DNA from 2 places in the Rhizobium binae genome. Region 2 is predicted to be linked to the other one. Evidence: riboswitches for the same ligand, from Rfam matches in the RefSeq annotation. Region 2 holds a riboswitch; the other holds the start of a gene.

The links. A riboswitch is a leader RNA that binds a small molecule or an ion and turns the genes downstream of it on or off. The one in region 2 is predicted to bind FMN.
Region 1: another riboswitch for FMN. It lies ahead of J2J99_RS14205 (6,7-dimethyl-8-ribityllumazine synthase); the one in region 2 lies ahead of J2J99_RS08155 (DMT family transporter).

Annotation. Positions count from the first base shown of each region.
Region 1 covers NZ_CP071604.1:2,877,558-2,881,788, reverse strand. Annotated here, with positions in the region: gene J2J99_RS14220 (LysR family transcriptional regulator) at 1-870, shown strand, start outside; gene J2J99_RS14215 (DUF1194 domain-containing protein) at 976-1,752, shown strand; gene J2J99_RS14210 (VOC family protein) at 2,025-2,714, opposite strand; gene J2J99_RS14205 (6,7-dimethyl-8-ribityllumazine synthase) at 2,885-3,319, opposite strand; FMN riboswitch at 3,400-3,544, opposite strand; gene J2J99_RS14200 (SRPBCC family protein) at 3,953-4,231, shown strand, end outside.
Region 2 covers NZ_CP071604.1:1,686,058-1,690,288, forward strand. Annotated here, with positions in the region: gene lon (endopeptidase La) at 1-2,041, shown strand, start outside; gene hupB (DNA-binding protein HupB) at 2,248-2,523, shown strand; FMN riboswitch at 2,647-2,798, shown strand; gene J2J99_RS08155 (DMT family transporter) at 2,881-3,789, shown strand; gene J2J99_RS08160 (esterase-like activity of phytase family protein) at 3,888-4,231, shown strand, end outside.

The sequences.
Region 1 (4,231 bases), 1.2 Mb from region 2:
AAGGTGGCGCAGTATGGCAGCTTCAGCCGCGCTGCCCATTCGCTCGGGATGCCTGTCTCGACCGTCAGCCGCAAGGTGACATCGCTCGAAGAGCAGCTCGGCGTGACGCTGATCCAGCGCACGACCCGCAAGCTCAGCCTCACCGCGCAGGGGCGGGCCTATTACGACAGGTGCAGCGAGCCACTCGCCCATCTCATCGACGCCGAGCAGGCGCTCACCGAAACGCAGAGAAAGCCGGAAGGTCTGTTGAAGATCTCGGTGCCGGTCATTTTCGGCCAGGAGGTCTTCTACGAACTCATCTCCGATTTCCTGAAGGCCTATCCGGAGATCCAGGTCGATCTCTTCGTCACCAACCTCTTCCTCGATCTGGTCGCGGAGAATATCGATCTCGGCATCCGCTTCGGCGAACTCAAGGATTCCACCATCGTCGCGCAGCGGCTCGGCAAGAGCGTGCGCTATCTGGTCGCCGCGCCCGACTATCTCAGGGGCAGGGCGCTTCCCACGAAGCCCGAAGACCTCAAGGACCATCGATGCGTGCTCCTGAACGGGCGCAACGGAGAAGCGGAATGGCATCTCATCAGCGGCCGCAAATCGGTTGACGTGCGCGTGTCGGGGCCGGCATCGAGCCGTGATTTCGCCGCGGTCAGCGCCTTCACCTATCGTGGCCACGGCATTGGTCTCCTGCCTTCGACTTATTGCGACGAGCAGATCCGAAGCGGCGCGCTCATCCGCGTGCTGCCGGACTGGTCGTCCCCGGAAATCTTCGTGCATGCCGTTTACCCCACGCGCCGCTTCCTGCCCCTGCGCCTGCGGGTTTTTCTCGATGCGCTGAAGGCATGGAAAAATCCGTTGTGGCTGCCGCTGCATTGAGCGACTTCATCACCGAAAATTGAAGCCCTGCGCGTGGCGGCGCATCCTGCCCCGATCAAGCTGTGGTAAAGTCTGCCGGCTTGGAACGGCGCGGGGATATTGCCGATGCTGACGTCACTTGCCGTGCTCATGGGTCTTTCCGGTGTCGTGCCGACGGCGCAGGCTGCGGCAAACGAGGTCGACGTGACGCTGGTGCTTGCCGTCGACACGTCGCGGTCGATGGATTTCGAGGAGCTCGGCATTCAGCGCCAGGGTTATGTCGAGGCGCTCAAGCACAAGGAATTCATCGACGCGGTGAAGGGCGGGCTCACCGGCCGCATTGCCATCAGCTATTTTGAATGGGCGGGCTATGTCGTCCAAGATTCGGTGATCGACTGGCAGGTGATCGCGACGCAGCAGGATGCGATCGCCTTTGCCGACAAGCTCGACGCCCGGCCGATCGCCACGCAACGGCGCACCTCGATCTCCACCGCGATTGCCCAGGGCGTCAGCATGATCATCGCCAGCCCCTTCCGGGGCAGGCGGGAGGTGATCGATGTTTCCGGCGACGGCCCGAATAATTCCGGCAATCCCGTCACGCCCGTCCGCGACCAGGCGGTGGCATCCGGCATGGTCATCAACGGCCTCGCCCTCATGCTGCGGCCTTCCGATGCGCCTGACGGGCTCGACAAATATTATGCCGACTGCGTCATCGGCGGCCCCGGCGCCTTCGTGCTGCCGGTCCGCAAGATCGAGGACTTCGCCGTCGCCGTGCGCCGCAAGCTGGTGATGGAGATCAGCGGCCTGGCTGCGCCGGCGACAGTGCAGCCGATCGCCGGCACGGAGCCGGCAACGGACTGCCTGATCGGCGAAAAACAGTGGCGGGATCTGTTTGAGCGATGATGGAGGGTGATCTGCGCGGGATGGCGCTGACGGACAAGCCGGCATCCGCCGTCAAGCGGCGGCGTCCAGCAGAGCCTCATCCCGGGACGCGGTCCATAGGATCGCCGCGAAGGACGAGGGGGCACCGGCGGAATGAATGCAAGCACCAGCGTTGGAGCGGCGTCCTTTGGGGCTCCGGCCTTTGGCCTCCGCGCCTCAGGATGGGGGACGTTGGAGGATGCCGCTCCCTCGACAGGGGCGTTGGAGAATGCGCAAGCGTTTGTTGAAACTGCCTATAGCGGCAGTTCCCTGCCGGCCTGTTCGTTGACCATATATTCGGCGTACCAGTCCGGCCAGTTCTCGTCGTGCTTGCCGCCGTTGCGTTTCTCGTGTTCGCCGTGGGCGGCGGCGGCGCGGCGCAGGGCCGACGCCAGGTCGCTCGACGTTGAGAAGGCCGTCTCGTCGGCGTCGATGCGTCCCGGCAATCGCGTGGTGACTTCCTGGAACAGCCAGCCGTTGCCGTCGGGATCCTTGAAGGAGGCGAAGGAGCGGTAGCTGCGATGCTCGGGATCACGGCCTGCGATCCTCAGCCGTCCAAAGAGATAGGGTTCGTCCTTGCCGGCATAGACGCCTGATGCGTCATGAAACACGTCGCTGACTTCGACGCCGCGGGCGATGAGATCGCGGCGGGCGGCGTCGATGTCGGAGACGATAAGATAGAGGCCCTGGGCGGAGCCCGGCGCCGCAGCGGTGACATTCCTGCCGAAGATGATCGCGCAGCCGGAGCCGGGTGGCGTAAACTGGATCACCCGGAAATCGGCATCGTTGGTGAAGTCGGCGTCGAGCCGCCAGCCCAAGCCGTCATAGAAACGTTTGGCGCGGTTGACATCGGAAACGGGGATGACGACCACCTCGAGCTTGGTGTCGACAGGCCGCGTTTTCGGATTTTCGATGGGGGGTTCACTGCGCATTGCATTGCTCATCTTCAGCTCCTTGAGGTTTGGACGCATTAAGAATGGCGATACATGTCGGGGTCGAGTGGATCACAGCGCGGCAAGGGCGTCGAATCAATTCTTCCGTCTTGGTGGCGGGCATCGGCGGTTTCGCAGCAAGGCGGCGGGCGCTGTTCCCGCCGCCTTCTGTTCGCCGCGGTTTATGCAGCGAGAGCGGCGCGCGTTTTGCCGATCATCAGGGCGGCCCGCGCCGCCTCGCGGCCCTTCTCGACGAAGTGCGCGCGGTAGATCTGGGTGTGGTGTTCCGTCTCCTGATACTGATGGGGCGTCAGCGAAACGGACAGCACCGGCACGCCGGTGTCCATGCCGGCGCGCATCAGCCCGTCGACGACGGCCTGGGCGACGAATTCGTGGCGGTAAATGCCGCCGTCGACGACGAAGGCGGCGGCGATGACGGCGCCATAGCGGCCGCTGGCCGCGAGATCACGCGACAGCAGCGGCATTTCGAAGGCGCCCGGTACATCGAACACGTCGATCTGCTCAGCTGGAATAAGCTGCTGGAAACCTTCGAGGGCACGGTCGACGATATCGGCATGCCAGCCGGCTTTGACGAAGGCATAACGGGTGGGTGTCATGGTAATCTCCTTTGGCGTACAGACACTTCACCCAAGGCGATCACGAACGTTTACCGGCCGCCGGCGAGGGCAGCAGGAACGCACGTTCTCTTTCATCCGGACTATGACCGTCGGCTCAGGCATCTCACCTGATCTGCTGACCCCTCCTTACGGAAGGCGCTCGCGGGCTCGCAATCGAAACTGCATACCGCCGGTAGGGACTTCCACCCCGCCCTGAGAACGGCGCGGACAATAGGGGCAGGGCGAGAGGCTGGCAATAGGGGAATTGGTTTTGGTGGCGGTGCGGTTTCGAGGCTTGGCCCTCTCGGCATAGGAGACGGTTCGAGGATGCCGCACCGAAGTCCGAGGGAGTGGCGCTTGGGCGATAACGCTTCTCCGACCTCTCGCATCCCTGTGGCCCGGGCTTTGCCCGAGTGAGGATGCTGCTTGGCGCCTGATCTCGATGGGCGGCGCCAAGGGCGAGGCTGGCGCCAGTACTAGATTAAATGCAACGGAGTGCAGACGCGCCGGCCGCAGGCGAAGGCCTTGCTGCGCATTTGTTTGCGCCTACCTTCCATGAGGAATGACGCCAAACCAGCAGGAAGCGCCCTCTCCACAGAGACGGGCAGGCCATAACAATCACGGGAGGGAGACATGCCAGAAGCCTTCGTCGTTCACCGCGAAGCGCATATCGCAGCGCCGCCGGCCGCAGTGTTCGCGCTGATGACCGATCCGGAAAAGATTCTGCGCTGGATGGGGACGGAGGCTCAGGTCGAGCCGCAGCCGGGCGGTCTCTATCTCGTTAACGTCACCGGCGCCCGCTTTGCGCGCGGCTCGTTTCGCGAGGTCGTGCCGGTTCACCGCCTTGCCTATAGTTTCGGCTGGGATGGCAGCGAGGTGGTGCCGCCGGGCTCGAGCCTGGTCGAGATCGAC
Region 2 (4,231 bases):
GGTCGAGCTGGAAGCTTTGTCGCGCTCGGTCGTTTCCGAATTCGAGAGCTATGTGAAACTCAACAAGAAGATTTCGCCCGAAGTGGTCGGCGCTGCCAGCCAGATCGACGACTATTCCAAGCTCGCCGATACGGTCGCCTCGCATCTGTCGATCAAGATCACCGAGAAGCAGGAGATGCTGGAAACCACCAGCGTCAAGCAGCGCCTCGAAAAGGCCCTCGGCTTCATGGAAGGCGAGATTTCGGTCCTGCAGGTCGAAAAGCGCATCCGCTCGCGCGTCAAACGTCAGATGGAGAAGACCCAGCGCGAGTACTACCTCAATGAGCAGATGAAGGCGATCCAGAAGGAGCTCGGCGACGGCGAGGAAGGCCGCGACGAGATGAGCGAACTGGAAGAGCGCATCGCCAAGACCAAGCTCTCCAAGGAGGCCCGTGAAAAGGCCGATGCGGAGCTGAAGAAGCTGCGTCAGATGAGCCCGATGTCGGCCGAAGCCACCGTCGTGCGCAATTATCTGGACTGGCTGCTCGGCATTCCCTGGGGCAAGAAGTCGAAGATCAAGGCCGATCTCAACAATGCCGAAAATATCCTCGAAGCCGATCACTTCGGTCTCGACAAGGTCAAGGAGCGCATCGTCGAATATCTGGCCGTGCAGGCCCGTGCCACCAAGATCAAAGGCCCGATCCTCTGCCTCGTCGGCCCTCCGGGCGTCGGCAAGACCTCGCTGGCCCAGTCGATCGCCAAGGCGACCGGCCGTGAGTATGTCCGCATGGCGCTCGGCGGCGTTCGCGACGAAGCCGAAATCCGCGGTCACCGCCGCACCTATATCGGCTCGATGCCCGGCAAGGTCATCCAGTCGATGAAGAAGGCGAAGAAGTCCAACCCGCTCTTCCTGCTCGACGAGATCGACAAGATGGGCATGGACTTCCGCGGCGATCCGTCCTCGGCCCTGCTCGAAGTGCTCGATCCGGCGCAGAACTCGACCTTCATGGACCATTACCTGGAAGTCGAATACGACCTGTCCGACGTGATGTTCATCACGACCGCGAATACGCTGAACATTCCGGCGCCGCTGATGGATCGCATGGAAATCATCCGTATCGCCGGCTACACCGAGGATGAAAAGCGCGAGATCGCCAAGCGGCACCTGCTGCCGAAGGCCATCAAGGAACACGCGTTGCAGCCGGAAGAATTTTCGGTCAGCGACGATGCCCTGATGGCGATCAGCCAGCAGTATACCCGCGAAGCCGGTGTCCGCAGCTTCGAACGCGAATTGATGAAGCTCGCCCGCAAGGCGGTCACCGAGATCATCAAGGGTAAGACGAAGTCCGTTCACGTGACGGCCGCCAACATCGCCGATTACCTGGGCGTCCCGCGCTTCCGCCACGGCGAAGCCGAGGGCGAGGATCAGGTCGGCGTCGTCACCGGTCTGGCCTGGACGGAAGTCGGCGGCGAGCTGCTGACCATCGAAGGCGTGATGATGCCGGGCAAGGGCCGCATGACGGTCACCGGCAATCTGAAGGACGTCATGAAGGAATCGATCTCGGCGGCGGCCTCCTATGTCCGCTCGCGCGCCGTCGATTTCGGCATCGAACCGCCGATGTTCGAAAAGAACGACATCCACGTGCACGTGCCGGAAGGCGCGACGCCGAAGGACGGCCCCTCGGCCGGTGTCGCCATGGCGACCGCCATCGTTTCGATCATGACCGGCATCCCGGTCAACAAACACGTGGCCATGACCGGTGAAATCACCCTTCGCGGCCGTGTGCTGCCGATCGGCGGTCTCAAGGAAAAGCTGCTTGCAGCGCTTCGCGGCGGCATCAAGAAGGTGCTGATTCCGGAAGAAAACGCCAAGGACCTGGCGGAGATTCCTGACAACGTGAAGAACAGCATGGAGATCATTCCGGTCTCCCGGATGGGCGAGGTCATCAAGCACGCGCTGATCCGCCGGCCCGAGCCGATCGAGTGGGATGGCACGGTGGAAACGCCTGTGATCACATCGGTCGAAGGCCTTGATGACACGGGCGCAACCATAGCGCATTGAGTGGCGCTTGCCACATTTATGCCCATTTAGCGCAAAAGACGCAAAAAGGCTGGCGGAAACGCCAGCCTTTTTTGTGAAAACGTCATGGAGACGCTTGCTTTTCCTTGATTTGCAGGGCTTTTGGGTTCCCGGCGGGCCTGATGAAACCTATTCTGCGCCTAGCTTACATTTGAGTCGTTTCATACCATTTAGAAAGGGGTGGAAACATGAACAAGAATGAACTCGTGTCCGCAGTGGCCGAAAAGGCAGGACTGACGAAGTCTGACGCGGCTTCCGCTGTCGACGCGGTTTTCGACGTTGTCCAGGCTGAACTCAAGAACAAGGGCGACATCCGCCTCGCAGGGTTCGGCAGCTTCACCGTTTCTCATCGCGCCGCATCGAAGGGCCGCAACCCGTCCACCGGCGCTGAAGTCGATATTCCGGCTCGCAACGTGCCGAAGTTCACGCCCGGCAAGGGCCTGAAGGACGCCGTCAACGGCTGATTTGAGATTATCCGCCAGCCGTAAACGAGACCGGCTGTGCAGGGTTTTTGAGAGGGGTTCGGCTTTGCCGGGCCCCTTTTCTTATCGCCCCTTGCCGCATACCGAACTTTGTTTTACGAACAGAGCCGTTCTCAGGGCGGGGTGAAACTCCCCACCGGCGGTAAGGGCTGCGGCCCGAGCCCGCGAGCGCCTTCCCAGGTCTTGGCTAGGGAGGGGTCAGCAGATCCGGTGCGATTCCGGAGCCGACGGTATAGTCCGGATGAAAGAGAATGAGCATGGCCGCGTGCGGGCAGGTGACTGCCAGCCTCAGCGTGTCGTCGCCTCATGCGTCCTGATTTATGTTGGTTCCTATTCTGGATAAAAGACATGAATCAGAACTCTCTTGCAGTCTCGCAATCCCGCGCCCTTGCCGGCGCAACCTTCATGGTGCTCGGAGGCGTGGCCTTTTCGCTCCTCAACGTCGTCACCCAGTGGCTGACCATGAAGCTCGCCTTTCCCCCGGCCTCGGCGGCCTTCTGGCAATATGCCTTCGCCTTTATTTTCTCCTTGCCCTTCCTGCGCAAGGCCGGCCTTTCGGCCATGAGCACCAGCTATCCCTGGAGGCATGTCGTGCGCGTGGTCTTTGCCGCCCTCGGCGTCGAGGCATGGGTTTCCGGCCTTGCCGCGGTGCCGATCTGGCAGGCGATTGCGCTGGTCATGACCTCGCCTTTCTTCATCATCCTCGGCGCCCGCCTGTTCCTCGGCGAGCGCGTCGGCACCGCCCGCTGGGCGGCAACCGCCGTCGGCTTTGCCGGAGCGATGATCATCCTGCAGCCATGGTCCGACAGCTTCACCTGGGCAGCCTTGCTGCCGGTACTCTCGGCGCTGCTCTGGGGCGCCTCTTCACTAATCACCAAGAGCTTGACCGGCATTGAGAAGCCGGAGACGATCACCGTCTGGCTGCTGGTGCTGCTGACGCCGATCAACGGCGGGCTGGCGCTTGCCGCTGGCTTTGCCGTGCCGATGGGGGCGACGCTTGCTCTCTTCCTTCTAGCAGGCCTCCTGACGGTTATGGCGCAATATCTGCTGACCCTTGCCTATGCCAGTGCCGACGCTGCCTATGTGCAGCCGTTCGACGATCTGAAGCTGCCGCTCAACGTGCTCGCCGGCTGGCTGTTCTTCGACTATGCGCCTGCGGGTTACCTCTGGCTGGGCGCGGCGCTCATTCTCTCCGCTTCGCTCTTCATCATGAGGAACGAGATGCGCAAGGAGCGGAAACCCGCCTGAAATTGTCTGGTACAAAATGCCGCTTCTGTCATGCCTCTGTCATGCCGGTCCCTCAGAAAATCCATTGTTTCGTATGTTCGACACGCTTGGGGGATTTCATGACAATTTCATCGCGCAAGGCAGTGCTTGCTGCCGTACTTCTCGCATCCGTTGCCTTTCCGGCCGCAGCCGAACAGGTTTTCAACCGAGTCGCTTCCTTTCCGGTCGCGCAGAATCTGCCTGACGACAAGGACAAGCTTTCTGCGACGTCCGCTGAAATCATCACTGCGACTGACGACGGCAAGACGCTGATCTACAGCGACAGCCCGCTCGGCGCGATCGGCTTCATCGATATCACCGAGGCCAAGGCGCCGAAGGCCGGCGGCGCGCTGATGATGGACGGTGAGCCGACGTCGGTCACCTCGAGTGCCGGCAAGGCACTCGTCGCCGTCAACACCTCCGA